DNA from 4 places in the Nocardioides pantholopis genome. Region 1 is predicted to be linked to each of the others. Evidence: predicted binding sites of a transcription regulator. Region 1 holds the regulator's gene; each other region holds the start of a gene.
The links. Region 1 encodes LexA, which represses DNA repair genes until DNA is damaged. Its sites were predicted from a motif close to TCGAACANNTGTTCGA; they were not measured.

Region 1 (7,415 bases):
GTCCGCGCCTCCGAGACGCTCCTGCTCGAGGTCGAGGAGGCTGGCCTGCGGTCACTCCACCTGGCCGTGCCCACCGGGTGCGACGTACGAGAGCTGGCCGCTGTCGAGCTCGCCAGCAGGGACGCGGGAATGCAGCTGGTGCTCACCGAGGCCGAGCCGCGGGTGCGGGCCGATCTGCTGACCCGCGGGCGCGTGGAGGCCCAGGTGGCGGCAGTCCCGGGCGCGGACGGCGACTGGACGGTGACGCTCGGACTGGCCGGCGCCCTTCCCCGTCCGGGTCGCGTCCACCTCGACCAGCTACGACCCTCCGGCCGGAGCCCGGCCAGCGAGGCTGCGCACGTCCACCTGCTGCCCGAGGACGACGTGCCCCACCTGCGCGACCCCCTCTTCGCGGCTGCGGAGTCCGCCGGGCTCGGTGTCGCTCAGATCTCGGTGACGACGTCATTGGCAGCTGCGCTGGCGAGCGTCCTCGCCTCCACGGATCTGGTCGTGCTGTCCGAGCACGAAGCGCGGCGCCTTGACCTGGCCTGGTCGCCACTGGCGCATCCCCCTCTGACGCGGGGATATGCCTTGACCTGTGCGATGGCCAGCGACTCCGCCCGACTGCGCGCTGCGATCGGCACCCAGCTCGCTGCAGCGCTGGGCGTCGGCCTAGGGAGCCAGCCCGGGGGGCGACCATGACCTCGGGCACCGTACGGCTGCTGCGCGATCTCAGGGCCGAATTGGACGCCGCCGGCCTCACCGGCTGGTTCCTGGTGCGCGATCTCGACTCCGGGGAGGAGATCGGGATCGATCCCGACGCCGTGGTGCCGCTCGCGTCGTTGGTCAAGGTGCCGTTGGCCGCAGCCGTGCTCGACCGGGTTGCCTCGGGCGAGCTGAGTGAGGGAAGGCAGCTGCGCCTGGCTGGGCGAGGAAGTCGCGAGATCGGACCGGCGGGGCTCACCCGGTTCCGGTTTCCGGCCACCATCGCGCTCGCAGACGTCGTCTACCTCAGCACGTGCCTGAGCGACAACGTGGCCGCTGATGCACTCTTCGACCTGGTGAGTCCCGCGCACGTGACGCACTACGTCCGTGGGCTAGGGATCACGGACCTGACCCTGCGTCATCGACTCTCCGACCTCACCGAGACGCCTGCCGAGGCCTTGGTGCAGACACCGCAGCTCGCGCAGACGCTGGCAGCGCACGGCGGAACGCCGAGCGGCGGCCACCGCGTGCGCCAGCTGGACAGCGCCCGCGCCAATTCCGGCACTGCTCGTGCCTGCGTCGACCTGCTCGAGGTGCTGTGGACCACGCCGGGCCCCGTCGTCCCTGAGGTCTCCGCGCGAGTCCGCGAGCTCATGGGGCAGCACGTCGTGGCGCGACAGCGACTCTGGCCCGACTTCGCTTCCGACGCGACCACCTGGTCGTCGAAGACCGGGACGCTGCTCAACCACCGCCATGAGATCGGCGTGGTCGAGCACGCCGACGGCGACCGCTACGCCGTGGCGGCACTGACGGCCTCCCGGGTCTCCGCGGGGATCCAGCACGTCGCCGAGGCGACCATGGCTCGGGTCGCCCGTCGGCTGCGCGACCATCTTCGTCACTGACCGTCCTGGGGGCGGCGCTTGGGTCGGACGGTCGGTGGCGACGCTTTCGCCGTTCGGACCCGGCCACGCGCGTCGCGTGCCGGGTCGCGCTGCAGGGGGGTGGCCGCGACACGCGGTTCGAACAGATGTTTGAACCCGCGGCCCTCCGGGGCTAGCGTGGGCACACGCACCCGGGTGGCCCGGGCGCGGCACGCACTGCGGGAAGGCACACATGACCAGGAAGAAGAGCGACACGGTCGCCGAGCTCCCCGACGGGCCCGCCGACGCCACCGGCCTGACTCCGCGCCAGCAGCGGGTGCTGGCCCACATCAAGGACTGCATCGAGAAGCGCGGCTATCCGCCGAGCATGCGCGAGATCGGCAACGCCGTGGGCCTGACCAGCTCCTCCAGCGTGGCCCACCAGCTGAAGGTGCTCGAGGAGAAGGGCTACCTCAAGCGCGACCCGAACCGTCCCCGCGCCCTCGAGGTCTTCCTCCCCGAGGTGATGGCGGCGCGCCGGGCGATGTCCTCGGCCGACGACAGCGGCGTGGACGAGACCGGCGTCGGCGACACCCGGCCGGAGGCCACCTACGTCCCCGTCGTGGGCCGGATCGCCGCCGGCGGCCCGATCCTGGCCGAGGAGCGGGTCGAGGACGTCTTCCCGCTGCCCCGCCAGCTCGTCGGCGACGGCCAGCTCTTCCTGCTCGAGGTCTCCGGCGACTCGATGGTCGACGCGGCCATCTGCAACGGCGACTACGTCGTGATCCGCCAGCAGCCCACCTGCGAGAACGGCGAGATCGTGGCCGCGATGATCGACGGCGAGGCCACCGTGAAGACCTTCCAGCGCAAGGACGGCCAGGTCTGGCTGCTCCCCCACAACGAGGCGTACCAGCCGATCGACGGCACCCACGCGACCATCCTCGGCAAGGTCACCGCGGTGCTGCGCAGCCTCTGACCCTCGCGCACCTAACGCGCCCCCGTTCCGGCTCCGGCCGGGCGGGGGCGCTCGTGCGTGCGGCTCAGCCCGTCTTCGCGGTCGCGCTCAGGCGCTGCAGCGCCTGGCGCACGATCGCCGGGTCGCTGGTGGTCCACATCGTCGGCAGGCTGGCCTTGAGGAAGCCGCCGTACCGGGCGGTGGCCAGGCGCGGGTCGAGCACCGCCACGACCCCGCGGTCGGTGGTGGTGCGGATCAGGCGGCCGGCGCCCTGCGCCATCAGCAGGGCCGCGTGAGTGGCGGCGACCTGCATGAAGCCGTTGCCGCCGGCCTTGTCGGCGGCCTTCTGGCGCGCCGACATCAGCGGGTCGTCGGGGCGCGGGAACGGGATCCGGTCGATGAGCACGAGCTGGCAGGTGTCGCCGGGGACGTCGAGCCCCTGCCACAGCGAGAGCGTGCCGAACAGGCAGGTGTGCGGGTCCTCCACGAACTGCCGGGCCAGCTCGGGCAGCTGGGCGTCGCCCTGCGCGAGCGTGGTCAGGTGCGGCAGCCGCTCGCGGATCGCCTCAGCGGCAGCCTCGGCCGCCCGGCGGGAGGAGAACAGCCCCAGGGTCCGGCCGTCGGCGGCGTCGATGAGCTCGGCGATCTCGTCGAGCTGGGCCGCACCGAGACCGTCGCGACCCGGCGGCGGCAGGTGCCGGGCGACGTAGAGGATGCCCTGCTGGCCGTAGTCGAACGGCGATCCGACGTCGATGCCCCGCCAGTGCAGGCCCTCCCCGCTCGGGGTGCCGCCGTCGAGGACCCGCTCGGACGGCTTCAGACCCACGCTCGTGGCGACCGAGCTGAAGTCGCCGCCGAGCATCAGGGTCGCGGAGGTGAACACGACTGTCTTCTCGGTGAGCAGCTTGTCGCGCATCTGCCCCCACACCTGCAGCGGCGCCACACACAGCCGCGGCGGCATCCGCTCGGTGCCCTCGTTGAGCCACAGCACGTCGTGCTCGGAGGCGGCCGCCATCCGCTCGGCGGTCGTGAAGACCTCCTGCACGGAGCCGCGGGCCTGGGTGCGGCCGGGGTCGGGGTCGCCGTCCTTGTCGCCCTTGGGGTACGCCGAGATGCAGGCGCGCGCGGCGTCGCGGACCAGCACCAGCGCGTCGTGGAGATCGGCCGGGATGGTCTCGAACCGACCCGGGCGCCCCTCGGCGACCGCGGCGCGCAGGGCGTCCGCGGCGTCGGCGAGGTCGTCGGCCTCGCTGCCGTCGACGTGGCGCTGGGAGCGCCGCGCGGCCCGCTCGACCTCCGCTGCCCACAGCTCGTCGGTGGCGGCCTGGGTGACCCGGGCGGTCAGCTCGTGGGCCTCGTCGATGACCACGACGTCGTAGTCGGGGATCATCGGCACGCCCTCGATGGCGTCGATGGCCAGCAGCGAGTGGTTGGTGACGACCAGGTGCGAGCGGTGCGCCTTCTCCTTGGCCAGCTCGGCGAAGCACTCCTGGCCGAAGGGGCACTTGGCCGCGCCGAGGCACTCGCGGTGGTTGACGCTGACCTGGCGCCACTCCCGGTCGGTGTGGCGCGGCGCGTTGTCGCGCTCGCCGCTGCCGGCGTCCTCGGCCTCCTTCTCCGCCCAGGCGCGCAGCTCGAGGATCTTCGCGCCCATCGAGCCCTCGGGCATCTGCACCAGCGCGCCCTGGTCGTCGGGGACGCCCTCGCGGACGCGGTGCAGGCAGGCGTAGTTGGAGCGGCCCTTGAGCACGGCGTACGACGTGTCGACGCCGCGGTGCCCGGCTAGCGCCTCGGTGAGCCGGGGCAGGTCGCGCTCGACCAGCTGGTGCTGCAGGGCGAGCGTGGCCGTCGCGACGACGACCCGCTCCCCGTGCAGCAGGCTCGGGACGAGGTAGCCCAGGGACTTGCCGGTGCCGGTGCCGGCCTGGACCAGCAGGTGCCGCTCGTCGGCCATCGCCGCCGCGACCTCCTGGGCCATCTGGACCTGGCCGGCCCGCTCCTGGCCGCCCAGCGCGGAGACCGCGGTGGCGAGCAGCTCGGTCACACGGGGGGTCTCAGGCACCGCAGAACCCTAACCGTGACCACCCCCCGCCGGCCGCCCGGACTCACAGGGGAGTGATCACCAGCGCACGTGGTCGAGGTAGAGGTGCCCGACGGCGGCGCTGGTGAGCGGCGTGACGTCGGGGGTGTCGTTCTCGACGATGTACTCCTCGACCCGGTGCGCCCCGAAGATCCGCGGGAAGTCGATGACCCCGGTCCCGAGGTCGGCCATGTCGCCGGTCGCGGCGTCGCGGTCCTTGACGTGGAACTGGAGCACCCGCTGCGGGGCCTGCCGGACCACGTCGATCGCGAACCGGTCCGGGTCCGCCGCCCCCACCCCGACGCCGCCGGTGTAGGCCCAGTACAGGTCGACCTCGAGGTGGACCAGGCGCGGGTCGAGCCGCTCGGTGAGCACCTCCCACGGCGTCACGCCGCCGCCCAGGTCGGTCGTGAACTCGTGGGCGTGGTTGTGGTAGCCGTAGCGCAGGCCGTACCGCCTGGCCAGCTGCGCCTCCGCGTTCATCTGGTCGGCCCAGCGCTGCCAGTCGGCCAGGCTGCTCGACGCGAGGTAGGGCACGACGACGTAGCGCTGCCCGAGCGTCACGGCGTTCTCCAGCTTGGTCCGCAGCGCGGTGCGGTCCGCGCTGATGCCGTCGTGGCTCGACGTCGCCCGGATCCCGAGCCCGTCGAGGAAGTCCCGCAGCGCGGCGGCCGTGCGGCCGTAGTAGCCGGCCAGCTCCACCCGCTCGTAGCCGTACTGGGCGAGCCGCTCCAGCACCACGTCGAAGCCCGGGTCCCCGCCGAGGGCGGCGCGCAGCGTGTAGAGCTGGATGCTGACCCGGTCGTGGGGTACGCCGCGGCGCCGCCCGTGCTGGCCGTGCCGGTCCGGTCCGGGGTGCCGGTCGCCGGCGGCGGCCGGCTGCACCAGCCCCGACCCGACCGCTGCCACGCCCGCCGCTCCCAGCGCCGCCCCGCGGAACAGCGTCCGCCGGCTCGCGCCCTTCTCCTCCAGTGACCGGCGCAGCGCGCCCTCGCCGTCGTGACCGAAGCACATGATCCTCGTCCTTCCCGCAGTGGTCCCCCGGGCCGGGCGGCCCGGGCGGTGGGTCAGTCGTCGGTGGCGAACGCCGCGTCGAAGGCCGCCGCGGGGGCGTCGAAGGCGAGGCGGCGCACCAGCGCGAGCGCCTCGGGGGCGCCGACCAGCCGGTCCATGCCGGCGTCCTCCCACTCCACGGAGATCGGGCCGGCGTAGCCGATCGTGTTCAGCATCCGGAAGCACTGCTCCCAGGGCACGTCGCCGTGGCCGGTGGAGACGAAGTCCCAGCCCCGGCGCGGATCGGCCCACGGCAGGTGCGAGCCCAGCCGCCCGTTGCGGCCGTTGCCGGTCTGGCGCTTCGCGTCCTTGCAGTCGACGTGGTAGATCCGGTCCCGGAAGTCCCACAGGAAGCCGACCGGGTCCAGGTCCTGCCAGACGAAGTGGCTGGGGTCCCAGTTCAGCCCGAACGCCGGGCGGTGCCCGATCGCCTCCATCGCCGCGTGGGTGGTCCAGTAGTCGTAGGCGATCTCCGAAGGGTGCACCTCGTGGGCGAACCGGACGCCGCACTCGTCGAAGACGTCGAGGATCGGGTGCCACCGGTCGGCGAAGTCGCGGTACCCGGCGGCCACCATCTCCTCGGTCGCCGGCGGGAACATCGCGACGTACTTCCAGATCGAGGAGCCGGTGAACCCCACGACCGTGTCCACCCCGAGCCGCTGCGCGGCCCGCGCCGTCATCCGCATCTCCTCCGCCGCCCGCTGGCGCACCCCCTCGGCGTCGCCGTCGCCCCAGATCCGGGCCGGCAGCATCGCCTGGTGGCGGGCGTCGATCGGGTCGTCGCAGACCGCCTGGCCCTTGAGGTGGTTGGAGATCGCGAAGACCCGCAGGCCGTACTTCTCCAGGACGTCGAGCTTCGCGCGCACGTAGCCGTCGTCCTCGGCGGCGAGCCACGGGTCGAGGTGGTCGCCCCAGCAGGCGATCTCCAGGCCGTCGTACCCCCACTCGGAGGCGAGCCGGGCCACCTCGTCGAAGGGCAGGTCGGCCCACTGGCCGGTGAACAGCGTGATCGGGCGGGGCATCGTGGTTCCTTCCTGCCCGGCGCTAGGCCGGGATCTCCTGCCAGCGCCGGGTGTCGGAGCTGGTCTCCACGGCGGCGAGCACGCGCTGGACCTGGAGGCCGTCGGCGAACGTCGGGTCGGGGTCGACGCCCGCCCCGAGGGCCCGGACCAGGTCGACGACCTGGTGGGTGAAGGCGTGCTCGTAGCCCAGGCCGTGGCCGGGCGGCCACCAGGCCGCCACGTAGGGGTGCGCGGCCTCGGTGACCAGGATCCGCCGGAAGCCGGCGGTCTCGGCGGGCTCCTCGGCGTCGTAGAACGTGAGCACGTTCATGTCCTCGAAGTCGAAGGCAAGGCTGCCGCGGGACCCGTTGAGCTCGACCCGGATGGCGTTCTTCCGGCCGGTGGCGAACCTGGTCGCCTCGAAGACCCCGAGGGCGCCACCGGCGAACCGGGCGACGAACGCGGCCGCGTCGTCCACGGTGACCGGGCCCCGCTCGGCCGCCGCCGTCCCGGACAGCCCCACCCCGCCGGCCGCGAGCAGCGGCCGCTCCTTGACGAAGGTGTCGAGCTGGCCGGAGACCTCGAGGATGCGGTCGCCCGCGATGTGCTGGGCCAGGTCGATCACGTGCGCCCCGATGTCGCCGAGCGCCCCCGAGCCGGCCCGCTCCTTGTCCAGCCGCCAGGTCAGCGGCGCCTCGGGGTCGGCGATCCAGTCCTGGAGGTACTGCGCACGCACGTGCCGCAGCTCCCCGATCCGCCCCGCCGCGACCAGCTGCCGGGCC
Region 2 (7,415 bases), 990 kb from region 1:
GGTGGAGGAACGGAAGCGACGGACGGCGGGCGCAGGCATGCGTAGGTTGAGCGCAGGCCCTACCGTGGGGTCAGTGCTGGGCGCACCCGCGAGGGCGCTCCCCGACAGGTCGCGCTAGACAGGGGAGGACCCGACGTGAGCAACCCGACTCCTGGGGGAGCCGACCTGGAGACCGTGGCCCGGGTCGTGGCCCGGGTCCGCGCGAACATCGAGCGGGTCATCGAGGGCAAGCCCCAGGTGGTGACCTCGGCCCTCGTGGTCCTGCTCGCCGAGGGCCACCTCCTCATCGAGGACGTCCCGGGCGTCGGGAAGACGATGCTCAGCAAGGCGCTGGCGCGCAGCATCGACTGCACGGTGCGCCGGATCCAGTTCACGCCCGACCTGCTGCCCTCCGACGTCACCGGGGTCTCGGTCTTCAACCAGGACACCCGCGAGTTCGAGTTCCGCCCCGGCGGCGTCTTCGCCAACATCGTGGTCGGCGACGAGATCAACCGCGCCTCGCCGAAGACCCAGTCCGCGCTGCTGGAGTGCATGGAGGAGCGCCAGGTCACCGTCGACAGCGCGACCTACCACCTCGATGCGCCGTTCATGGTGATCGCCACCCAGAACCCCGTCGAGATGGAGGGCACCTACACGCTCCCCGAGGCCCAGCGCGACCGCTTCATGGCCCGGGTCTCGGTCGGCTACCCGGTCGAGGCGGCCGAGATCGCGATGATCGGGTCCCACACCGGCGCGAGCCCGCTCGACGACCTGGAGCCGGTCACCGACGCCGCCGAGATCCGCAAGCTCACCTCGATCGTCGGTCAGGTGCACCTCTCCCCCGCCGTGCAGCGCTACGCGGTGGCCCTGACCGGGGCCACCCGCCGCACCGACGACCTCACGCTCGGCGCCTCGCCGCGGGCGACCCTGCACCTGGTCCGCGCCGCCCGGGCGTACGCCGCACTCCAGGGCCGCGACTACGTGCTCCCCGACGACCTGCAGGCACTGGCCCAGCCGGTGCTCGCGCACCGGCTGCTGCCGAGCGTCGAGGCCGCGATGGGCGGGCGGACCGCCCGCGTGGTCCTGGACGGGCTGCTGGCCTCCGTGCCGGTCCCGGACGGGCAGCGGACCGGGGGCTGAGGCGGCCATGCGAGAGGCGCTGGGCGGGCTCACGGTGCGAGGACGGTCCTTCGTGGCCGGCGGGGTCACCGCGATCGTCTGCGCGGTCCTGCTCGGCCAGCCGGCCCTGACCCGGATCGGTGTGCTGGTGCTCGCCCTGCCGCTGGTGACGGCGTACGTCGTGGGGCGCGGGCGGTACCGCCTCGCCCTGGTGCGCACGGTCTCCCCGCAGCTGGTCGCGGCCGGCCAGCCCGCGCAGGTGACGCTGACCCTGACCAACGAGGGACGCACCCCCAGCGGCGTGCTGCGCCTGGAGGACCAGGTCCCCTACGTCCTCGGCACCCGACCGCGGTTCGTCCTCGACGGCATCGGACACGGCTGGCACCGCACCGTGACCTACCAGGTCCGCTCCGACGTGCGGGGCCGCTACGAGGTGGGGCCGATGACCGTGCGCGCCAGCGACCCGTTCGGGATGGTCGAGCTCGGGCGGGCCTTCCGGACCTGCACCCCGCTCATGGTCACCCCGCCCACGGTGGCGCTGCCGTCGATCCCGCTCGGCGGGTCCTGGACCGGCTCCGGCGACGCCCGGGCCCGGGCCTTCGCGATCGGCTCGGCCGAGGACGTGACAGTGCGCGAGTACCGCCGCGGCGACGACCTGCGCCGGGTGCACTGGCGCAGCTCCGCCCGCGTCGGGGAGCTGATGGTGCGCCGCGAGGAGCAGCCCTGGCAGTCCCGGGCCACCCTGTTCCTCGACAACCGGGCCCGGGCCCACCGCGGGCAGGGCATCGCCTCCTCGCTGGAGGCGGCGGTCGCTGCCGCCGCCTCGATCGCCGTGCACCTGACCAGGCGCGGCTTCGCCGTCCGCCTGGTCACCGCCACCGGCGAGGACGCGGCCACCACCTGGCACGAGGCCGGGTCCGACCTCAACGCCGGCCCGACACTGGAGGCCCTCGCGGTCGTCGCGCCGACCACCGCGGCCCGCCTCAGCGTGGCCGGGTCCGGGGAGCACGGCCCCGGCGGCCTCACCGTCGCCGTCCTCGGCGCCGTCGACCCCGGCGACCTCCCCGCGCTGCGCCGCATGCACCACCACTCCGGTGGGGCGCTGGCCGTCGTGCTCGACGTGCGCGCCTGGGCGGATCCGCAGGCGAGCGATGCCGAGACCGTGCCGCTGCTGGGCCAGCAGGGCTGGCGGGCCGCGCAGCTGCGGCCCCGCGACCGGCTCGAGACCGTCTGGCAGGAGCTCGGCCGGGTCCAGGCGCACCGCCCGGCCCCCACGTCCGCCACCACAGCACCCGCTCCGGCACCGGGAGCGGCCCGATGAGCCGGGCCCGCGGCAGCCTGGCCGCACCGCTCACCGTGGCCGCGGCCGCCGCCGGCACCACCTGGGTCTCGACGCTGTCCTGGCGCGGGCTGACCGAGAGCCCCTCCCTGTTCCTGGGGCCGCTGCTGGTGCTCGCGGCCCTGGTGGCCGGCGTCGGCGCGGTGACCCGCTGGTGGCGCTGGCCGGGCGCGGCGGTGGTCGCCACCCAGACCGTGGTCTCGGTGCTGGTCGCGTCCTGGATGCTGGTCGGGACGCCGCTGCCGGTCGGCGCCGGGTGGCAGCTGCTGGTCGCCGACTTCGACGCGGCCACCGCCAGCGCGCGGACGTACGTCGCGCCGGTGCCCGCGAGCGTGCCGAGCGTGGCTCCGCTGCTGGTCGCCGGCGGCCTGGGCTGCCTGCTGCTGGTGGACCTGCTGGCCTGCACGCTGCGCCGGGTGACCCTGGCCGGCCTGCCGCTGCTCGCCGTGCACAGCGTCCCGCTGGGGGTCCTCGACGGCGGCCTCTCCTGGTGGGTCTTCGCCGCGAGCGCCGCGGGGTTCCTGCTGATGCTGTTCCTGCACGAGGACGAGCACCTCGCCCGCTGGGGGCGCCGCCTGGGTCCGGCCGCGGGGACCGGTGGCCGATCCGGCTCCGGGCGCACCAACGCGGGCCTGATCGGCGGCACCGCGACCGCGCTCGCGATCGCCGTCCCGCTGGCCGTGCCGACCCTGGACCTGCACGTCTTCGACGTCGGCCCGGGCACCGGGACCGGAGCCGAGATCGACCTCGAGAACCCGATGACCGACATGCGCCGCGACCTCAAGCGCGGCGCCGACGTCCCGCTGGTCCGGGTGCGCACCGACGACCCCGACCCGGCGTACCTGCGGATCGCGGTGCTGAACCGCTTCTCGGCCGAGCGGTGGACCTCGGGCGACCGCGACATCCCTGCCGACCAGGAGCCGGACGGCCCGATGCCGCCGTTGGAGGGGGTCGGGGCCGGGGTGCCCCGGGTCCAGCACGACTACGCCGTCCAGGTGCTCGACGGCTTCCGCTCGACGTGGCTGCCCACCCAGGCGCCGATCAACGCGATCGAGGCACCGGGCGAGTGGCGCTACGACGCAGGGACCATGGACTTCATCGCCGCCGACGACGGGCTCGACACCGCCGGCATCGGCTACCGGATGACGGCGGTGGAGCTCGAGCGCGACCCGAACGCGATGCTGGCCGCCCCCTCCGGCACCGGCGACGTGGGCCAGGAGTACGTCGAGCTCCCCAGCGACACCCCCGGCCTGGTCCGCGAGCTGGCGACGTCGGTGACCGGCAGCGCCACCAGCCGCTTCGAGAAGGCCGTCGCCCTGCAAAACTGGTTCCGCCGGGACGGCGGCTTCACCTACGACCTCGGGGTCGACCTCGGCAGCGGCGGGGACGACCTCGTCGCGTTCCTCTCCGAGGGCGGGCGCACGGGGTACTGCGAGCAGTTCGCCTCCGCGATGGCGGTGATGGCCCGCGCGGTCGGGATCCCGGCCCGGGTGGCCGTCGGCTTCCTGGCACCGGAGCGGGTCGGCGACCAGGCCTACGAGTACAGCTCCCACGACCTGCACTCCTGGCCCGAGCTGTTCATCCCCGGCGCCGGCTGGACGCCGTTCGAGCCGACCCCCGCGGACCGGGCCAGCGGCGTGCCGGAGTACACCCGCAATGTGGTGGCGGGCGGCCCGGAGGTCCCGCTGCCGAGCGCGTCCGCCGCTCCCGAGGACACCCCCGACCGCGGGGCCGACGCCAGCACGGCGCCCGAGCCGGCGCCGGAGGAGGACCCGGGCGCCGAGGCCGAGGCGGAGCCCGGGTTCCCGTGGCAGGTGCTGCTCGGCGTGCTGGCCGGGGCCGCCGTGCTGGTGCTCGCCCTGCTCAGCCCGCGCCGGGTGCGCCGAGCCCGCCGGGAGCGGCGGCTGGGCGGCCCGAACGGCACCGTGGAGGACGCCTGGCAGGAGCTGCTGGACACGGCCGTCGACCTCGCGGTCCCGTGGCCGCCGGACCGCACGCCGCGGGAGACGACCGGCGTGCTGCGCGAGCACGGCGCCCCCGCTGCCGCGCTGGACGTCCTGGTCGGGGCGGTGGAGCGGGACCGCTATGGCCGGCCCGGCGAGACCGCCGCGGCCGGGCCGGAGGTCCAGGACGCGGCCCGCACCTGCGTGAGCGCCCTGATGGAGGCGGCGTCGCCGCGGGTCCAGCGGCGTGCCCGGTGGTGGCCCCGCTCGGTGGTCGGGCGCGGCCGTCGTACGACGCGGCGGGCGTCGTCGGTGGAGTCGACGCCGAGCGGCGTGGTCGACCACGTCGGCTGACCCGCGAGGATCCGCGGGCGCTCGCCCGCGGGGATCCGCGGGCGCTGGTGGGACCTAGAAGCCGCCGTTCTGCTCGCGGCGGTGGCGCCAGCGCTCGTCCATGCGCTCCATGAAGGAGCCGGAGGAGGTCCGGCGCTGGCGGCGGGCGCGGGGGCGCTTGCCGCCCTCGTGGACGGTGAACCCGTGGGAGGGATGGCCCGCGGTGCGGCCGTTCGCGGCGGCGGCGACCTGCTGGCCGCGGGCGGCGTTCAGGGCCACGGTGGCGGAGCCGAGCATCACGCCGAAGCCGACGATGCCGACCGCCCAGGTGTTCGTGATCGCGCCGGTCATCAGCACCGCGACACCGACCACGAAGATCGCGGAGGCCACGATCGCTCGGCGGCGTGCGGAGCGGCGCAGCGTGGTGCCGCGCAGCGTGGACGCGAACTTGGGGTCCTCCTGAAGGAGGGCACGCTCCATCTGCTCGAGCAGTCGCAGCTCCTCTTCCGAGAGTGGCACCGTTTCCTCCAACAGTCCGCGCCGACCGGCCGATCCCGTGCCCGCTGTGGCAAGTCTAGGCAGCCGCTCTCGTTGAGGGTAGGCGAGATCGACAAAACCTCCGCACGGGTCTCAGCGAGCAGCACCCCCGCCCCCGCGGGGCGACCCTGACGGCGCCCCTGACGACGCCCCTGACGACGACAGCGACCGGGCCCCGGCGCGATCCTCGGGCTCAGCGGGCGAGCACGTGGAGCTGGGTCGCGAGCGGCAGGAACTCCGAGCGTGCGGCGACGGCGTGCTCCAGGTCGACCAGCGCCGCGGTGCTGCCGGGCTCGAGGTCGAGCAGGGAGCCGGGCACCAGGTCGGCGAAGACCCGGACGCCGTGGCGGCTGGCGACCTCGAAGCCGGCGTCGGCCAGCAGGTCGTCGAGCTCCTCCTGGGAGAACCGGCGCCCGGAGCGGCCCGCCGGGGCCTCGCCCTCGAGGAGCTGGAGGGCCTGGCGGAAGTGGCCCGCCAGGGCCCGCGCCACCACGGCGGCGTGCCGCTGGGCGACCAGGAGGCTGAGGTGCCCGCCCGGGCGGAGCACCTCGCGGATGGTGGCCAGCGCGGCGGCCGGGTCGTCGACGACCTCGAGCACCCCGTGGCAGAGCACGACGTCGGCGCCGTCGGGCCCCGGGACGTCGCTCAGCGTGCCGACGTCGCCCTGGTGGCCGGCGACCTCGACGCCGACCTCGCGCGCACGGCGGGCCAGGGACGCGAGCGCGTCGGGGCTCGGGTCGACGACGGTGACGCGGTGTCCGAGCTCCGCGACCCGCACGGCGGAGACGCCGGTGCCGCCTCCCAGGTCGAGCACGTCACCGGGTCCGCGGTCCAGGACCGGCCGCAGGACCTCCCAGACGACAGTCGTGCGGGCAGCCGCGCCGCGGCGCTCACTGATGGGCATGGGGCCACACTAAGGGGACCCCGCCCCGCCCGAGGGACCCGACCGTCACCCGGCCAGGCCGGACCGGAGGACGTGCTGCTGCGCCGGGACGTGGGGCGCCAGCCCGAGCACCTGCTCGACCAGGGCGACGAATCGCTCGGCGTCGCGCACCAGGTCGTCGGCCTCCCGCTCGGTGACGGCGTGGGTCGAGCCGGCCTCGGCCGCCGCCCGCTTGGCGGCGCCGGCGGCGAAGAACTGGGCCCACTCCCCCAGCTCGGGGGCCACCTCGGTCAGCAGCACCCAGGCGTTGCGCTGGGGCCGGCGGCGCACCGGCGCCGGACGCGCCCGCGCCGCCAGCAGGGCGGCAGCGGCCCGCAGCGCGGCGACGTGGGCGCACGCGTAGCGGGCCGGCACGTCGCGGGCGGCCCGCGCCTCGCTCAGCGACTCCGCGGCGCGGTCGAGGTAGGAATGGGTCGTCGCCGGCAGGGCGTACGGGTGCGGTGTCAGGCTGGTCTCGGACATGGGCACGACTGCTCCTTCGCGGTTCACCGACCCCGGGAGGCCCGGCGGGGACGGGGGTCGAGGTCGCCCCCACCGGACCAGTTCGAACGCTTGTTCGAACTCCGGTCAGGCTACACCCCGCCACCGACCAGTCAAGACCCTCGGGCTCCGCCTCGTCCGGGCCCGTCCGGGCCCGTCAGGCGTGCGGCTGCGGCTCCGGCGCGGGCGCGGCGTGGAGGTAGGCGCTGGTATCGCGGTGCAGGAGGAAGAACAGCAGCACGGCCTCGAGCACCAGGGCCAGCACGCCGAGCGCCACGAAGATGGCCGGCGGACCGGTGCGGATGGCCGCGACCACCGCGATCGCGACCAGGACCAGCAGCACGGCCAGCGAGATCCGGGCCCACTCGTGGCCGGCACGCACGAAGATCGCCAGCAGCCACACCAGGCCCGCAATGACGAGGAACAGCACAGCTGCGACCATCACGAACTCCGGCACCTGCACCGGCCCCTCGCGCACGGCGTCCAGGCCGCCGCTGGCCAGCCGCTCCCGTGCGGTCGCGTTGCCCTCGGCCCAGGAGCGCACCAGGTCGTCCTCGAGGACCCAGGTGAGCACGGTGGCGACCGCGCCGACCGCGAGGAACGCCCAGATCACCTGCATCATCCGGTCCAGCGAGCGCGGTCGCGACACGACCTCGGGGCCTGTCATGGATCCTCCTGATGTCTGGTTCCTGCGCCGCCGTCGGGCTGGCTAGGGTCTGTCGCCATGGACACCGAGCATCCG
Region 3 (7,415 bases), 1.2 Mb from region 1:
CAGTCCGGCGCCGGCTTCGAGCCGGGCCGCCGCGGCACCCTGGAGTCCTTCGCCGCCGAGGCGCTCGCCAGCGGCTACGACCCCGGCCGCTGCGCGATGGCTGCCCTGCACCTGATGGGCTCGGTGCGGATGGGCGGAGACCCGGGCGACTCGGCCCTGGACCCGGACGGCGCCACCTGGGAGGTCCCGAACCTCGTGGTCGCCGACGCCTCGACCTTCCCGACCTCCTCGGGGGTCAACCCGATGATCTCGGTCCAGGCGATCGCCCACATGAACGCCACCCGGCTCGCGGCCCGCCTGGGGTGATCGCGCGGCGGTCGAGCCGCGAGGGCTCCCCGGCTCCTGAGCCTGTCGGAACCCCCGCCACGCTCCCGGTCAGGTCCGGGCCGCCGGGACGACGGCGACGAGGCACGGGGCGTGCTCGAGGACGCCCCGGGGGACGTTGAGGTCCAGCAGGCCGAAGATCGAGCGTCGCACGTGGGCGCCGAGCACCACCATGTCCGCCGAGGCCGCGGCCTGGGTCAGCGCCTCGTCGGCCAGCCCCCGTCGCAGCCGCAGCTGCACCTCGACGTCGGGGAAGCGCGGCGCGAACCGGTCGGCGATCTCCTGGAGCCGCGCCCACTCCTGCGCGTGGCCGGACACCTCGGGAGGGATGTCCCCCTCCGGCAGCCCTTCGAAGAGGGTGTGGATGATCGTGAGCGGCGACCCGCGCAGTGCGGCCTGCCGGAAGGCCCACTCCAGGGCCGCCTCGGAGTTCTCCGTCAGGTCGGTCCCCACCAGGATCTCGGCCCCCGGGGGCCGGGGCTCGTGCGGACGGCGTACGACGACCGGGCAGCGGGCGTGCTGGGACAGGGCGATGCCGACCGATCCCAGCAGCAGGCTCGTGACCGGACCCCGGCCCCGCGAGCCCACCACCAGCAGATGAGCCACGGACGACGCCTCGAGCAGCGCGGCCCGCGCGTCGTCCATCACGAGCTCGGTGGCGACCTCCGACAGGTCGTGCTCGTCCCTGGCTCGCTGCGCCGCGCGCTCCAGCACGGCGTGCCCCTCCCGCCGCATCGCGGTGAGCAGGAGCGCCGGGTCGAGCTCGGCGCCCGGCGGCATCTGGACGACGCCGCCGTGGACGATGGTCAGCCGCCGGCGCTCCAGGGCGGCCTGCTCGGCCGCCCAGTCCAGCGCCTGGTCCCCGGCCTCGGAGCCGTCCACCCCGACGACGACCGCACCGGTGCTTGCCTCCAGGATTGTCATCCCGATCTCCCATCGACAACGCCGGGGCCCGAGACGACTCCGAACGACCAGGTCAGCGTAGGCGGGTCGGCCGCCGTAGGCGAGGGCCTGGCGCGCTCTCAGCGGCTCGCCTCCTTGTCCAGCTGCGCCGACTGCGCGCGTTCCTGCTGACGATCGAGCGGCCCCTGCCCGCCGAACGGGACTCGGCCACCTGACGCGGTGCGGCCACGAATCGCGGTCTAACACCGTCGGTGGAAGGCGACCTTCCCGCCGGGCAGGGTCTTGGTCTCGTACGCCGGGTCGTGGGCGCGGGCGTGGTGGCGGGGGCAGAGGAGCCGGCCGTTGGTCAGGCTGGTGCCACCGCCGAAGTGCCAGGGGATGACGTGGTGGCCGTGACACAGTCCCGGTGGCCGGTCGCATCCTTCGGCGGTGCAGCCGCCGTCGCGCAGTGCCATCGCGATGCGCTGGGCCTTGGTGAACAGCCGCCGGGTGCGGCCGACGTCGAGGGGCTGACCCTGACCGTCGAGGACAGCGGGGATGATCCCGGCCTGACAGGCCAGCCTGCGGGCCTCGGTGGCGGAGATGGTCTCGCCCGTGCTCAGCTGCGCGGCCCGCAGGCCGCCGACCAGCGACTCCATCTCCATCGTGACCACGATCGTGGCGGCGACGCCGCCGGCGTCGGGGAGCCGGTCGGTCGGGTAACGCTCTAGGTACTCGCAGAAGGCCTGACCCATCCGCTCCGGACCCGGCCGCCGCTCACCGGACCCAGCTCCGTTCACGGCCTGCTGGTGCTTCGGGGCCGCGATCGCCAGCAGGGCGGTGCGGAGCATGGCTGCATGGTGGGTGGGGATCGTGAACCGGCCGTGGGTCTTCCCGTGCCCGTCGTCGGACATCGTCAACCTCGCCGCAGCACGGGCGGCGGCCTCCTCCCGCTCCAGCCGCGCGGCCTCGACGGCGTCCGCGTGCTCGGGGGCGATGACCTCGACCAGCCGCTTCCCCAGCCGGCGCAACGCGATCGCGTCGTGGTGGCGGGCCTGCCCGAGCAGGAACTCCTCGGCCCGCAGCCGGGTGTCCTCGTCGACCAGATCGCCAGGCAGGTCGTCGACGGCATTCACGATCACCTGCGCCTGGTCCAGGTTGACCCGGCCCGCGGCCAAGGCCTCCCGGACCGGGTCGTGGCGCGGGATGTCCAACGCCCGCGCCAGCCGCATCAGCCGGTGGCTCTCCTGGCGGGTCAGCCGGGCCTCGTGCGCCCACCAGTTCGCCGTACTCGTGGCGCCGACCGCGCCACCCACCTCGACCGTGTGCGCGTGGACCGCGACCCGGAGCCGCAGCTCCTGCAGCCGGGCGATCTCGGACGTCAGCTCCAGCAGCGCGACACCCGCCTCGGCCGCGTCCAGCGACCACACCGGCGCATCGACCACCCCGTCCAGCGCCTCGTGCACGCACGCCGCCGCCCGGGCCACCGGGTGCCCGGATCGAGGTGCGAACGCTGCCGTCATGTGACCTACTACACCACCGACCACCGACAGTTCTGATCGGCTGTTCGCCCAGTCAGACCCCCTGTGGACAACCCCGCTGGGACCATCGGAGGGCAGTGCGGCTACCGCTGCAATGCCGAGCACCGCACCCGCGCGAGCGCCACCCCGACTCCGCCGAGGACCGCCACCGATCCCGGCGACCACCAGCCAGCCCGGCGCGCCCCGGACCGCAGCCACCCACGCAATGACCACCAGCACCCACGCCCCACAGGCCGGGCCTATGGCGGCACGCGCCTTCGTGGTCGCACGGGCCCGTTCACCGACCAGGACACCACGGGCTCAGGCCTCCCGATCACGCCGCGAGGCCACCCGCAGAAAACCGGTTGATCCACGTACATGCATGTTTGTATGTTCAGACCATGACAACGTTCCCGAGCGACGAGGCGGCTTCGCACGCGGAGCTCCGCCGTCCTGACCCACCCCGGCGGCGGCCATGAGGTCGAACCGGCTGCCCGACGTCGAGCACACGACCCGTCCGTGGCGGATCCACGAGATCGCGCCCGACTTCGAGGTCGAGGACGTGTGGGCCTACCGGACTCCGGGTGCCGGACCGGCCGACTTCCCCGTGATGCTGGACGCGCTGCGGGTCGCCGGCGGGCTCAACCAGAATCCGCCGGTGGTGCGGCTCCTGTTCGCGATCCGCTGGCGGCTCGGGGCGGTGTTCGGCTGGGACGAGCCGCGGGCGGGTCTTGCCGGGCGGGTCGAGTCCCTGCGGGATCGCCTCCCCGCCGACCTCCGTCAGGAGGCGGCCGGGTCCCCGGTGCCCCACACCCCGTTCACCATGGTCTTCGAGCTCCCCGACGAGTGCGTGATCGAGCTGGCCAACAGGACCGTCCACGACCTCTGCCACCTGGGGTGGGTGCCGACGCCCAGCGGCGAGTACGAGCTTCGGATGGCGGCGCTCGTCAAGGCCAACGGCTGGTTCGGCCGGATCTACCTGACCGCGATCAAGCCGATCCGGTACCTGGTCGTCTACCCGGCGCTGACCCGGAAGTGGGAGCGCGCCTGGCGGGACCGGGACGTCCTCCTCGCGTCGCCCACCCCGACCGCTCCGAGGCGCCCCCGGCCGCGCGGCGACAGCGATGGATCAGCCACATGACCACGTGGGCCGGATGGATCATCACCGTGGCCGGCCTCGGGCACACGATCGGCAGCCTGGCCGAGACGGTGCCGCACCACCTGGGGGCCTGGTTCGACGGGCGCCTGTGGAGCGAGCATGAGTACGCCGAGCAGAGCGACGCCGCCGCCGGGTTCTGGTACTCCGTCTTCAGCTTCGGTCCCCCATTGATCCTGATCGGGGTCCTGGTGCTGTGGCTGGGCCGGCGCGGTCTGACGCCGCCAGCGTTCCTGGCCTGGGCCATCGGGGCCTGGGTGGTGATCACCTTCGTCGCCTCCGGACCGTCCCCGCTGCCAGTCCTCCTGGTGGCCGTCGTGCTGGTCCTCCTCGCTGCCCGCCGACCAGGGCCAGGCGGCGGATCCCGCCCGTCGTCTCGGCTAGCCTCGGGCCACCCCGAGCCGAGAGCAGAAGCGTGAGCGAACCCGTCGTGCGCCGTACCCAGGTCGATCGACGCGCCAAGACGCGCAACGCTCTCCTCGTGGCCGCGGCTCGGGGCCTGGCGACCTACGGCTACGCCAACCTGGTCCTGGAGCAGGTGGCCCGGGACGCCGGGTACACCCGCGGCGCGCTCTACCACCTGTTCGCCAACAAGGAGGAGCTGGCGCTCGCCGTGGTGGAGTGGGTCGGAAGCACCTGGGACGCGGAGGTGCGCCAGCCAGCCCTCGACGAGGCCGATCCCCTGGACGCACTGATCACGATGACCAGAGGTCACGCCCGCTACTGCCGCCAGCACGAGGGGGCCCGGGTGATCCTCACCCTGAGGGTCGAGCTGACCGGGCAGGATCACCCCGTCGGGCGCGCCATGGCAGGGACCTACGACGTCCTCGAGGCCGGGTGCGCCGACCTCGTCACCGCCGCGCGCAGCGACGGCTCCATCCCCGCCGGTCCCCCGGCCCGCCTGATGGCGAGGGCCTTCCTCGCCATCTTGGAGTCGGTCGGCATCGAGGTGGCGGACAGCCCGCCGTACGACGTCGAGCTGCTGGAGCGAGCAGTGCGAGGAGTCCTGGGCGTCCCGCCCGCCTGACGCCCGGGACGAGATCCGCGACGCGTCGACCTACCGCCGCCCCCGCCGCTCAGCGGCCTGGCGACGGCGTGCGCTCTCGCGCGGAGGCGATGGTCCTTCCGAGCGCCAGCCAGATCAGTCCGCCCAGCACGAAGGCCGGCTCCACCAGGCCCAGGATGAGCGGCGGGAGAGCGTCGCCCGACACGACGTCCACCGCCAGGGCGGCGAGTCCGACGCCGCCGCGCAGCAGCAGCAGGACTCCGGCGGTGAGCGCGACGAGCCGCAGCAGACCCGAAGGCCGGTCCAGGAGCCTCGGGGTGGCCAGCAGCAGTGCCCAGGCAGCCCCCAGCACGCACAGCACGATGACCGCACCGTTGTAGAGGGTGAACCACGCCTGCTCGAACGCCTGGTCGGCGGCCCGGGACGAGTCGCCGAGGCCGGCACGGCCGCCCAGTCCCCAGTAGCCGTGGGGGATCAGGAAGACCAGGCACCACGCAGCAGCACCGAACGCCACGACTCTCCGGGTCTCGGCGGACGAGTGACGCTCAGCGGTTCTCCCCATGCCTCGGTGCCTTCCGTGGTGCTGGTGCCGGGCCAGCGCCCGAGCCCTTCGCCTCATGCCGAGTGTGGGCCAGACCAACGGTGGACGCGGCCAGGTTTTCTGCAGCGCCGGCCGCGAGGCACCGTCGCTGGTCGGTGCGGCCCTCGTCAGCCGGGGGTGCGACAGGACCCCCTCTGCGGGACTTTCCGAGACCTACGATGAATTCGTGAGCGAGAAGACGAACCCCTTGGGCACGTTCCTGCGGGCGCGTCGAGGGCTCGTGACCCCCGAGCAGGCGGGCATCCCCGACTTCGGCGTACGACGCGTTCCGGGCCTGCGGCGTGCGGAGGTCGCGATGCTCGCCGGCATCAGCGAGGACTACTACCTGCGCCTGGAGCGAGGCCGCGATCGCCACCCGTCAGTGCAGGTGCTGGAGTCGATCGGCCGTGTCCTCCAGCTCGATGACGAGCACCTGGCCCACCTCCTGGCCCTGGCCGCGGACGTTCCTCGCAAGCGCCGGGCCCGCCGACCGAAGGAGACAGTTCCTCCCGGCGCACTCAAGCTGCTGGACTCCTTGGCCCAGCCCGCCTTCATCGAGGGGCGGTACTTCGACATCCTGGCCGCCAACGACCTCGCCGGGGTTCTGTCCCCCGGACTCGTCGTCGGCGGAAACCAGCTGCGGGCCTTCTTCCTCGACCCGGCCGAGCAGCTCTACTACCCGGACTGGGAAGCCATGACGGAGTGCTTCATCGCGAACCTGCGACAGGCCGTGGGCACCGACATCGACGATCCCCGGTTCATCGAGCTCACCGGGGAGCTGTCGTTGGCAAGTGCTCAGTTCCGGCGGCTCTGGGCCCGCCACGAGGTGCGCGGGCAGACAGGGACCCCGATCCGGTTCAACCACCCGCAGGTCGGCGCGCTCACCCTCAACCGGGAGCGGCTCAGCATCGGCGGTGCCGAGGACCTGATGCTCGTGATCTACCACGCCGACCCTGGCTCCAGTCACGCGGAGAAGCTCAGCCTGCTGGCGTCCGCCGGCCTCGCCGGGAGAAGAACCCGGCACCCGGCCCAGCCGGCCACGACCTGAGGCCCCGCGCCGGGGACTCACGGATTCGTCTGGGCGACCAGCGCGAGGACACACGTTCTCGCGCTGACCATGCACGCACGTCATCACGTCATCACGTCATCACGTCGGACAGGAGGACGCATCCATGCCCACCATCGGGATCATCGGCGCCGGCCAGGCCGGAAGCACGCTCGCTCGAGCGGCCATCGCCGCTGGCTACGACATCGTGATCGCCAACTCGCGGGGACCCAGGACCTTGACCGGCGTGGTCCGCGACCTGGGTCCGCGGGCGCTCGCCGCGTCCACGGCGGATGCCGCCGCGGCAGCCGACTTCGCCGTCATCGCGTTCCCGTACGCGCCCGGCGACAGGCTGCCTGTCGAGGAGCTCGCCGGGAAGGTCGTGCTCGACCCCAACAACTACATGCCCTGGCGGGACGGGGCCTTCCCCGATGTCGACTCCGGCCTCAAGACGATTCACGAGCTGCGCCAGGAGCAGCTGCCCACCTCGAAGGTCGTGAAGGCGTTCAGCCACATCCAGTTCCACGAGCGCTCCCAGATCCGGGTCCCGAGCGACGCACTGCCTGCCGTGCTCCGGCTGGCCAGACCGCCCGGAGCACCTGACCGAAAGGCCCTGGTCGTCTCGAGCGACCACCCGGACGCCGTCGAGCTCGTGACCCGCTTCTATGACGACCTCGGGTTCGACGCGGTCGACAACAGCCCCCTCAGCGAGTCCTGGCGCAGTGCCCCCGGAACGCCGATGTGGCGCCACCACGTCGATGGACAGAGCCGCGACGAGCTGATCCGCAACCTGGGACGTGCGCGGCGCCCGGGTGACGTCGAGCTTGGCGAGCCCGAGCGGGACGCGCGGCTGCAGCTCACCCGCAAGATCGACGGTGCGCCGTGACCCGCGCACCGGGTGC
Region 4 (7,415 bases), 1.3 Mb from region 1:
GAGGTCGACGTGGGCGCGCACCTCCTCCCAGATCCGGGTGATCGTGTGCTCGATCAGCGCGGTGAGAAGCTCTTCGCGGCTGCGGAAGTGGTGCATCAGCCCGCTCTTGGTCACCCCGGCGAGCGCGGCGATCTCGGCGAGGCTGACCCTCGTCCCCTTCTGCACGATCGCCTGCTCGGCAGCGTCGAGGATCGCGCGCCGGGTGCGCTCGCGGTCCCGTACCAGCTCCCGCTCGGGCGGCGTCATCGCCGCGTCTCTCGCACCGGGGTCATGGAGGGGATCATCCGCCACGCGACGACAGCCGCCGCCAGCAGGATGGCCGCCGCGACGAACGAGGTCGTCTGCATGGCCGCGGCGAACGCCTCCTGCGCGGCGGCGATGACCGACGGGTCGTCGATGGTGGTGACGGCGTAGGCGAGCGAGTCGTGCACGGTCGCGGTCTCCTCGGCGTCCAGGCCGGCTGGCAGCTCGAGCCCGGAGCGGTACATCGCGAGATGCAGGGATCCGAGCACGGCGATCCCCAGGGCGCCACCGAGCTCGTAGGCGGTCTCGGCGACGGCCGACGCGGCACCCGCGCGCTCCTTGGGTACGGCGCTGACCACCGCGTCGGTGGAGAGGGTCATCGCGATCCCGATGCCGAGCCCCATTACGGCGAGCGCGCCCCCGAGCCCCCAGAAGGAGGTCCACTGGGTGGTCGCGCCGATCCCGGCGAGACCGAGGGCGGCCACCGCGAGCCCCAGGCCGATCGAGCGGCCGGCGCCGAGCCGGGTCACCAGCACGCCGATCAGTCCGATCACCGCGATCGACGCCAACGTGGCGGGCAGCTCCGCGAGGCCGGCGTCCAGCGGACCGAAGCCGCGGACCAGCTGCAGGTACTGGGAGAAGAAGAAGAGCAGGCCCAGGAAGGCGAAGATCGAGAGCAGGCTCGCGCACACGGCTCCGGTGAACGCGGGCACGCGGAACAGCGACACGTCGAGCAGGGGGACCCGCAGCCGCGCCTGCCGGCGCAGGAACCACCAGCCGCAGGCGACGCCGAGCAGGACAGTCCCGACGACCACGCTGTCGAACCCCGACGCGATCCAGTGCTTCACGCCGTACACGACCGGCACGATCGTCAGGATCGAGAGCAGGGAGGACACCACGTCGATCGGCTGGCCGGCCATGCCCCGCGACTCCGGCAGCAGGAGCCAGCCTCCGACCAGCGCGAGCGCCATGATCGGCACGTTGATCAGGAACACCGAGCCCCACCAGAAGTGCTCCAGGAGCACTCCGCCGACCAGGGGCCCGAGCGCGGCGCCGGCGGTGGCGCCGACCGACCAGACCGCGATGGCCCGGGTGCGCTGCGCCGGCTCGCGGAACATGGCGCGCACGATCGAGAGCGTCGAGGGCATCAGTGTGGCGCCGGCGACGCCGAGCAGGGCGCGTGCCGCGATCAGGGTCTCGGCGTTGGGGGAGAACGCCGCGACGACCGACGCTGCGCCGAAGGCGGCGCTGCCGATCATCAGCAGTCGCTTGCGACCGATCCGGTCGGCGACGTTGCCCATCGTGATCAGCAGGCCGGCGAGCACGAAGGAGTAGATGTCGCCGATCCAGAGCAGCTGACTCGAGGAGGGAGCGAGATCCTCGGCCAGCGACGGCACCGCGAGGTAGAGCACCGTCCCATCGATCGCGAGCAGGAGGACGACCAGGACGAGTACGACGAGTGCGGTCCACTCCCGGCGGCTGGCGCGGGCGGGCGCCACGTACGTCTGCGTCATGCCGACGACGCTTACGGTCCATTCGGACGGTTAAACAATCCAAGTGGTTGTTAGGTCCACCACGCCGCGGTGGGCGCTGAGACGGCGGCGTCGGACCGGGGCGGGTCAGTGCTCGAGGTACGCCGCGAGCTGCGCCAGGGACGACCTGAGGCCCACAGCGTGGTCCTCCGCGGAGATGCCGGGCGGGACATCGGTGGCCCGGAACTCCACGCGGGTCCCGCCGTCCTCCGGGACGACCTCCCAGGTCATGGTCATGGTCCCGGAGAACATCGGGTCGTCGGAGACGAAGTCGACGACCTGGACGATGCGCGAGCCCGGTACGACGTCGACGAAGCGGGCCTCGACGACATCCGACCCGGGGGTGGTCTTGCCGGCCGCGGTGAGCGGGTCGTCGTAGGTGAGCACGAGCCGGTAGGACCCGCCCGGTCGCGCGTCGACGTACTCGAACCGGCCGCTCATCCCCTCGGGCGGCAGCCAGGCGACCAGCGCCTCCGGGTCGACGAGCGCCCGGAACGCCCGGTCGACCGGCGCGCGGACGACGCGGGCGGCGGAGTCGACGCGGGCCATGGAGACAGCCTCGCACCAGTCAGGCCCGCGGCGGGGCGGAACCGGGCCGTCAGGACCGGTTCACGGCGGCCCGCGTGACCTCCTCGTCGAGGTAGCGCAGGATGACCGCGGCGACGGCGACCACCGGAACGGCCAGGAAGGCGCCGACGATCCCGAACAGGGTCGAGCCCAGGGCGACCGAGAGCAGGACGACCACGGCGTGCAGCTGCATGCTGCGTGACTGCAGCCACGGCGAGAGGACGTTGCCCTCGAGCTGCTGGACGGCGAGGATCACGGCCAGGATGATCAGCGCACCGGTCACGCCGTTGGACACCAGGGCCACGAGGACGGCGATGGCGCCGACGACCACGGCGCCGACGATCGGGATGAAGCCGCCGAAGAACGTCAGCACGGTGAGCGGCACGGCCAGCGGTACGCCGACCAGCAGCAGCGCCGCGCCGATGAAGAGCGCGTCGATGAAGCTGACCAGTGCCTGGGTGCGGATGTAGCCGCCGAGGGTGCCCCAGGAGCGGCTCATCACCTCGCGCAGGTGGGGGCCGACCCGCGAGCCGGAGAGCCGACCGATCCAGGGCCCGAAGTTCCGGCCGTCCTTGAGGAAGAAGAACGTCAGCACCAGCGTGAGCAGGAGCGTGATCGCCGCCGACGAGACTGCGCCCACGCCGGTGAGCACTCCGGAGGCGATGGCGTCGGCACTGCTGGTCAACCGGTCCTGGGCGCCTGCCACCGCGGCGTCCATCTGGGTGGCGGTGACCAGGCCGGTGTCCTCGGTCCACTGCTGGAGCTTCTGCAGGCCGGCGACGGCGTCGTCGGCGATGTCGCCGGTCTGCCCGCTCACCGACGGCGCGATGGCGGCGCCGACCCCGACCACGACGATGATCGAGCCGATCAGCACGCCGGCGGCGGCCAGTGCGGGCGGGAACCGCAGCCGCCGCTCCAGGAACCGCGCCGGCCCCTCCAGGACGGTCGCGACGATCATCGCGAGCAGGACCGGCAGCAGGATGCTCCACAGCTCCCGCACCAGCAGGCCGAGCAGCACCGCGCCGAGGGCGATCAGGACCCAGCGGCCGCTCCAGCGGGCCAGCCAGGCGAGGCCGTTGCCGATGACCTGCTCCCGGCCCGGTACGGGGGCCGGCGTGGTCACCGGACGGCCAGTCTTCTCGTGGTCCATGCCCTGCTCTCTCGCGTTGAGGAATATCGACCCGACCGTATGGCCTGGGGGTTGGTTCCGCTCGGGTACCCGGTGGAGGACTAGTGCAGCGGTCCGGGTCGCGCTCCGGTCGGGCGGTCGGGAAGGGCTTGCGTTCGAACAGGTGTTCGAGTAGGATGGGGGTCACGACATCGCCTGTTGAGCTGTTGGAGGCTCGCATGGTCCATCCGATCCGGGTCGCCGCCCGTGAGCTCGGCGATGTGCTGAAGTCGGTCGTGGACGTGAACCCGGCGTTCATGGAGACCGCTGACAAGGCGGCTGCGTTGGTCGAGCTGGCGGCGGTGGAGTCGCGGGTGGCCGAGCTGCGGTTGCGGGTCTGTGCGGACGCGGGTGACGTGGCCGAGGCGGCGGGCACGCGCGATGTGGGGGTGTGGGCTGCGGCTGAGACCCGGCGGCGTCGGGGTGACTGCGCCTGCGAGCTGCGGTTGGCGTTGGCGTTGGCGGACCGGCCGGTGCTCGCGGCCGGGGTCCGCGAGGGGCGGGTAAACCTGGACCAGGCGCAGGCGATCGCGGCCTCGCTGGCCGACCTGCCGTCCGGGGTGGACGAGGCGGTGGTCGACGAGGCCGAGGCGGCGCTCGTGGCGTACGCCGCGACGTACGGCCCGATCGAGCTGCGCCGGCTGGGCCGGCGGATCCTGGACCTGGTCGCCCCCGAGGTCGCGGAGGCCGCGGAGGCGCGGAAGCTGGCCGCCCTGGAGGCGTCCGCACACGAGCGGATGCGGCTGCGGATCCACGCCCTCGGGGACGGCACGACGCGGATCAGCGGCCTGATCCCGGACGCCTCGGCGGCCCGGCTGGCCACCTACCTGCACGCGTTCACCAACCCCCGCCGCGACAACGCGCCCACCCCGGCCGAGCCGGAGCGGGCAGTCCCGTACGGACGGAAGACGGCGCAGGCGTTCTGCGACCTGCTCGAGGTCCTGGACCCGGCCCGGCTGCCGATCCACGGCGGTGATGCCACCACCCTGGTGGTCACGATCTCGCTGACATCGCTGCGCGAGCGGCTCGGGACAGCGACGCTGGGGAACCCGGCGCCGGGTGAGTCCCATGACCGGATCACCGCGGCCGAGGCCCGCCGGCTGGCGTGCACCGCCCAGATCGTGCCCGCGGTGCTCGGCGGCGACAGCGAGGTCCTCGACCTGGGCCGGACCCAGCGGCTGTTCACCCGGGCCCAGCGTCGTGCCCTCGCGCTGCGGGACCGGGAGTGCCGTGCGGAGGGCTGCCAGATCCCCGCTGCCTGGTGCGAGGCCCATCATCGTGATCCCTGGTCCACCGGCGGCCGCACCGACCTCGCCGACGGGATGCTGCTGTGCTCCCACCACCATCACCGGGCCCACGACGACCGGTACTCCACCGACCGGCTCGCCAACGGCGACCTCCGCTTCCACCGGCGGACATAACAGGCTGGGTACTCCGCGTCGCGGAGGGAGCTGCAGCCTGCCCGCTTCGGGCCTCAGGTCAGGAAGTGTCGGCCGACCGGCGAGTGCCCGGAGTCAGCCTCGACGAATCCAGGAAGTGAAGCCGTGCTTCGAGGGCACGTAGTCGGAGAAGGACCGACCGGTGCCGGTGGCGCGGTTCACGACGAGGTAGGAGGCCTCGACCCGCACCCGCGCCTTCCTCCACCGCCTCAGGCAGCTCCTCTGGATGGTGAACCTTGACGTGTCCCTCTGGTAGTTCAGCGCCAGCGTGGTCGGGCACAACAGCGGCGGACCGACGTAGCGGCTTCCCCGCATTCGCCGCAGCTGCCAGTCGGAGTCACCACCCAGGCTGGTCCCGATGCCGAGCTCGGGACCTCTGCGTCGCGGGTCGATGTCGAGTTCCACCGAGATGCTGGCCGGAATGCCCTGCCTGATGTTGCGATGGAAGGACATGACGCGGATTGATCGTCGCTTGTTCGCCACCCGCACCTTGACCAGGTCAGCACCACGGGCCGCGGAGTCGCGAGCCGGATCGTCGAATACCTCCGTCGCCGCCTGCGCCGGAGCCGACGCCAGTCCGCCGGCACTGAGCAATGCGGTGAGCAACACGGGGACTAGCTGTCGGGCGATCATCTCGGTCCCTCCGGTCCGGTGGTCCCAGCAGCGTAGGTCCCGTGAGGTGGCTAGCGCGGGATGCGCAGCGCACCAGCTCCGAGGCGTCGCAACGCAGGCCGGTGGCTCACGACGAGTGCCAGGCGGCGGAGGCCGGCGGGATCTCGATGGCCAGCACGTGCAGCACCGGGCACGGTAGTCGAGGATCCCGACCCGCGGCAGGCTGGCGGTGGCAGGGACCCGCGTCGACCGGGGCAGGTCGGAATTGCGGCCGGCGCGTCGAAGTCATCACCGGTGAGCAGCACCGTGTCGGAGAGGCAGGCGTGCAGCTGGGCCAGGTTGGCCGGCCCGTCCTCGGCCGGGCGGGGTCGCGGGCCACCTCGCGGTGCCCACCGTGCTCGTTGCCAGGGCGAACTCTCTCCTGTTCGTCCAGCCGTCCCACGATCGTCGGCGCGTGGTGCAACGCGGGCGCGTGTGGGCGGCGACTACCGGGACGCGACCGTCACGATCAACTCGCACGGCGTACTTGACCCGCACCTGGGTTTCAAGAAGCTGCCGAAGCTGGACGCCGATGGGGTGGCGACGTGCGAGGGCCTCATCCCACCTTGAGCGTCTGTAGGACGGCCGGCGTCAGCGGTGCCCGGCGGGCACGGTCCCGGGACCGATCTCGCACAGTTGGGTCCCCGAGCCCAGGTCGCCCAGGCAGTTCCGCAGGGCGGCGGTGCGGGACTCTGCCTCGTCGATGAGGACATCGGCGAAGCGCTCCCAGTCCTGCGGCTGCGGACGGTCGGGCAGGGACTCGAAGTGGTCGGCGATCTGGCGGACGGTGAGGCCGACGCGCTGGGCGACCTTGGCGACCCTGATCCGGCAGGCCGCCGTGTCGTCGAAGCGCCGCTGGCCGCCCGCGGTGCGACGGGCGGTGATCAGCCCGTGCTTCTCGTAGAACCGCACGGCCGACGGGGCGATGCCCGCCGCGGCAGCGACGTCCTTGACCGAGAGGTCGAAGTCCGGGGGAGTCTCCACGGAGGTGGTCATCGCTCCAGCGTGCCTCCGCAGGCTTCCCGACTTCAACAGCCTTGACTTCAACGCCCTTGACTTCAACAAATGGTCAAGGCTCAGCGTGGCGGGCATGACTCCTACCGAACCCATCACCGCATCCGCCGCTGCAGCCGAACAGTCGGGCCTGCACCTTGCCGTCCTCGCCGCCAGCGTCCGCCGGGACCGGCTCAGCCGCACCCTGGGGGACTGGGCAGCGGGCCGGGCCGCCGAGGTCGCCGGCACCGTGGACCTGATCGACCTGGCCGAGTCCGAGCTGCCGGACGACGAGCTGCTGCAGCCGGGGGGCGGGCCGCGCTCGGCGATCGCCCACCGCATCGAGCGGGCCGACGGCTACCTGGTCGTCACGCCCGAGTACAACCACAGCTATCCCGCCAGCCTGAAGCGCGCGATCGACTGGCACTACCGGGAGTGGATGTTCAAGCCCGCCACGGTGGTGTCGTACGGCGTGCACGGCGGGCTGCTCGCCACCGAGCACCTGCGCGGCGTCCTCGCCGAGCTGCACGTCGTCACGACCCGGCGCGGCGTCGGGCTGCGCGCGCCGTGGAACGACGTCCACGACCGGGGGTTCGACCCGCCGCCCGATGCCGGCGCGGCCCTCGACCAGGCGCTGGGCGAGCTGGTCTGGTGGGGCGAGGTCCTCTGCGCCGCCCGCCGTGACCGGCCCTTCCAGCCATGACCACCGCTCCGCCGGCCCTGGACGTCCGGGCCCGCACCATCGGGCTGGTGCTGGCCCTGGGCGGCCTCATGGTCACGGTCGACACCACCGTCGCCTTCGTGGCCGTGCCGGCGATCGTC

Region 2: EBO35_RS07775 (SAV_6107 family HEPN domain-containing protein) is a predicted target of LexA. The motif match lies at 6,738-6,753, and genes of this name have one in related genera.
Region 3: EBO35_RS09000 (HNH endonuclease signature motif containing protein) is a predicted target of LexA. The motif match lies at 2,762-2,777, and genes of this name have one in related genera.
Region 4: EBO35_RS09220 (HNH endonuclease signature motif containing protein) is a predicted target of LexA. The motif match lies at 3,627-3,642, and genes of this name have one in related genera.

Annotation. Positions count from the first base shown of each region.
Region 1 is NZ_CP033324.1:630,853-638,267, reverse strand. It holds gene EBO35_RS02995 (hypothetical protein) at 1-681, shown strand, start outside; gene EBO35_RS02990 (serine hydrolase) at 678-1,586, shown strand; gene lexA (transcriptional repressor LexA) at 1,798-2,520, shown strand; gene EBO35_RS02980 (ATP-dependent DNA helicase) at 2,585-4,561, opposite strand; gene EBO35_RS02975 (sugar phosphate isomerase/epimerase family protein) at 4,619-5,593, opposite strand; gene EBO35_RS02970 (sugar phosphate isomerase/epimerase family protein) at 5,647-6,654, opposite strand; gene EBO35_RS02965 (Gfo/Idh/MocA family protein) at 6,677-7,415, opposite strand, start outside.
Region 2 is NZ_CP033324.1:1,621,015-1,628,429, reverse strand. It holds gene EBO35_RS07800 (AAA family ATPase) at 136-1,119, shown strand; gene EBO35_RS07795 (DUF58 domain-containing protein) at 1,127-2,419, shown strand; gene EBO35_RS07790 (transglutaminase TgpA family protein) at 2,416-4,734, shown strand; gene EBO35_RS07785 (DUF3040 domain-containing protein) at 4,789-5,232, opposite strand; gene EBO35_RS07780 (methyltransferase domain-containing protein) at 5,444-6,154, opposite strand; gene EBO35_RS07775 (SAV_6107 family HEPN domain-containing protein) at 6,200-6,655, opposite strand; gene EBO35_RS07770 (hypothetical protein) at 6,831-7,340, opposite strand; gene EBO35_RS07765 (YbaK/EbsC family protein) at 7,398-7,415, shown strand, end outside.
Region 3 is NZ_CP033324.1:1,871,318-1,878,732, reverse strand. It holds gene EBO35_RS09010 (GMC family oxidoreductase N-terminal domain-containing protein) at 1-306, shown strand, start outside; gene EBO35_RS09005 (universal stress protein) at 376-1,248, opposite strand; gene EBO35_RS09000 (HNH endonuclease signature motif containing protein) at 1,467-2,729, opposite strand; gene EBO35_RS08995 (DUF2867 domain-containing protein) at 3,202-3,867, shown strand; gene EBO35_RS08990 (DUF6463 family protein) at 3,864-4,301, shown strand; gene EBO35_RS08985 (TetR/AcrR family transcriptional regulator) at 4,298-4,909, shown strand; gene EBO35_RS08980 (DUF3995 domain-containing protein) at 4,959-5,450, opposite strand; gene EBO35_RS08975 (helix-turn-helix transcriptional regulator) at 5,656-6,516, shown strand; gene EBO35_RS08970 (NADPH-dependent F420 reductase) at 6,641-7,399, shown strand; gene EBO35_RS08965 (MMPL family transporter) at 7,396-7,415, shown strand, end outside.
Region 4 is NZ_CP033324.1:1,925,309-1,932,723, forward strand. It holds gene EBO35_RS09200 (TetR/AcrR family transcriptional regulator) at 1-246, opposite strand, end outside; gene EBO35_RS09205 (MFS transporter) at 243-1,757, opposite strand; gene EBO35_RS09210 (SRPBCC family protein) at 1,863-2,324, opposite strand; gene EBO35_RS09215 (AI-2E family transporter) at 2,374-3,492, opposite strand; gene EBO35_RS09220 (HNH endonuclease signature motif containing protein) at 3,690-4,931, shown strand; gene EBO35_RS09225 (hypothetical protein) at 5,025-5,582, opposite strand; gene EBO35_RS09235 (MerR family DNA-binding transcriptional regulator) at 6,192-6,596, opposite strand; gene EBO35_RS09240 (NADPH-dependent FMN reductase) at 6,691-7,296, shown strand; gene EBO35_RS09245 (DHA2 family efflux MFS transporter permease subunit) at 7,293-7,415, shown strand, end outside.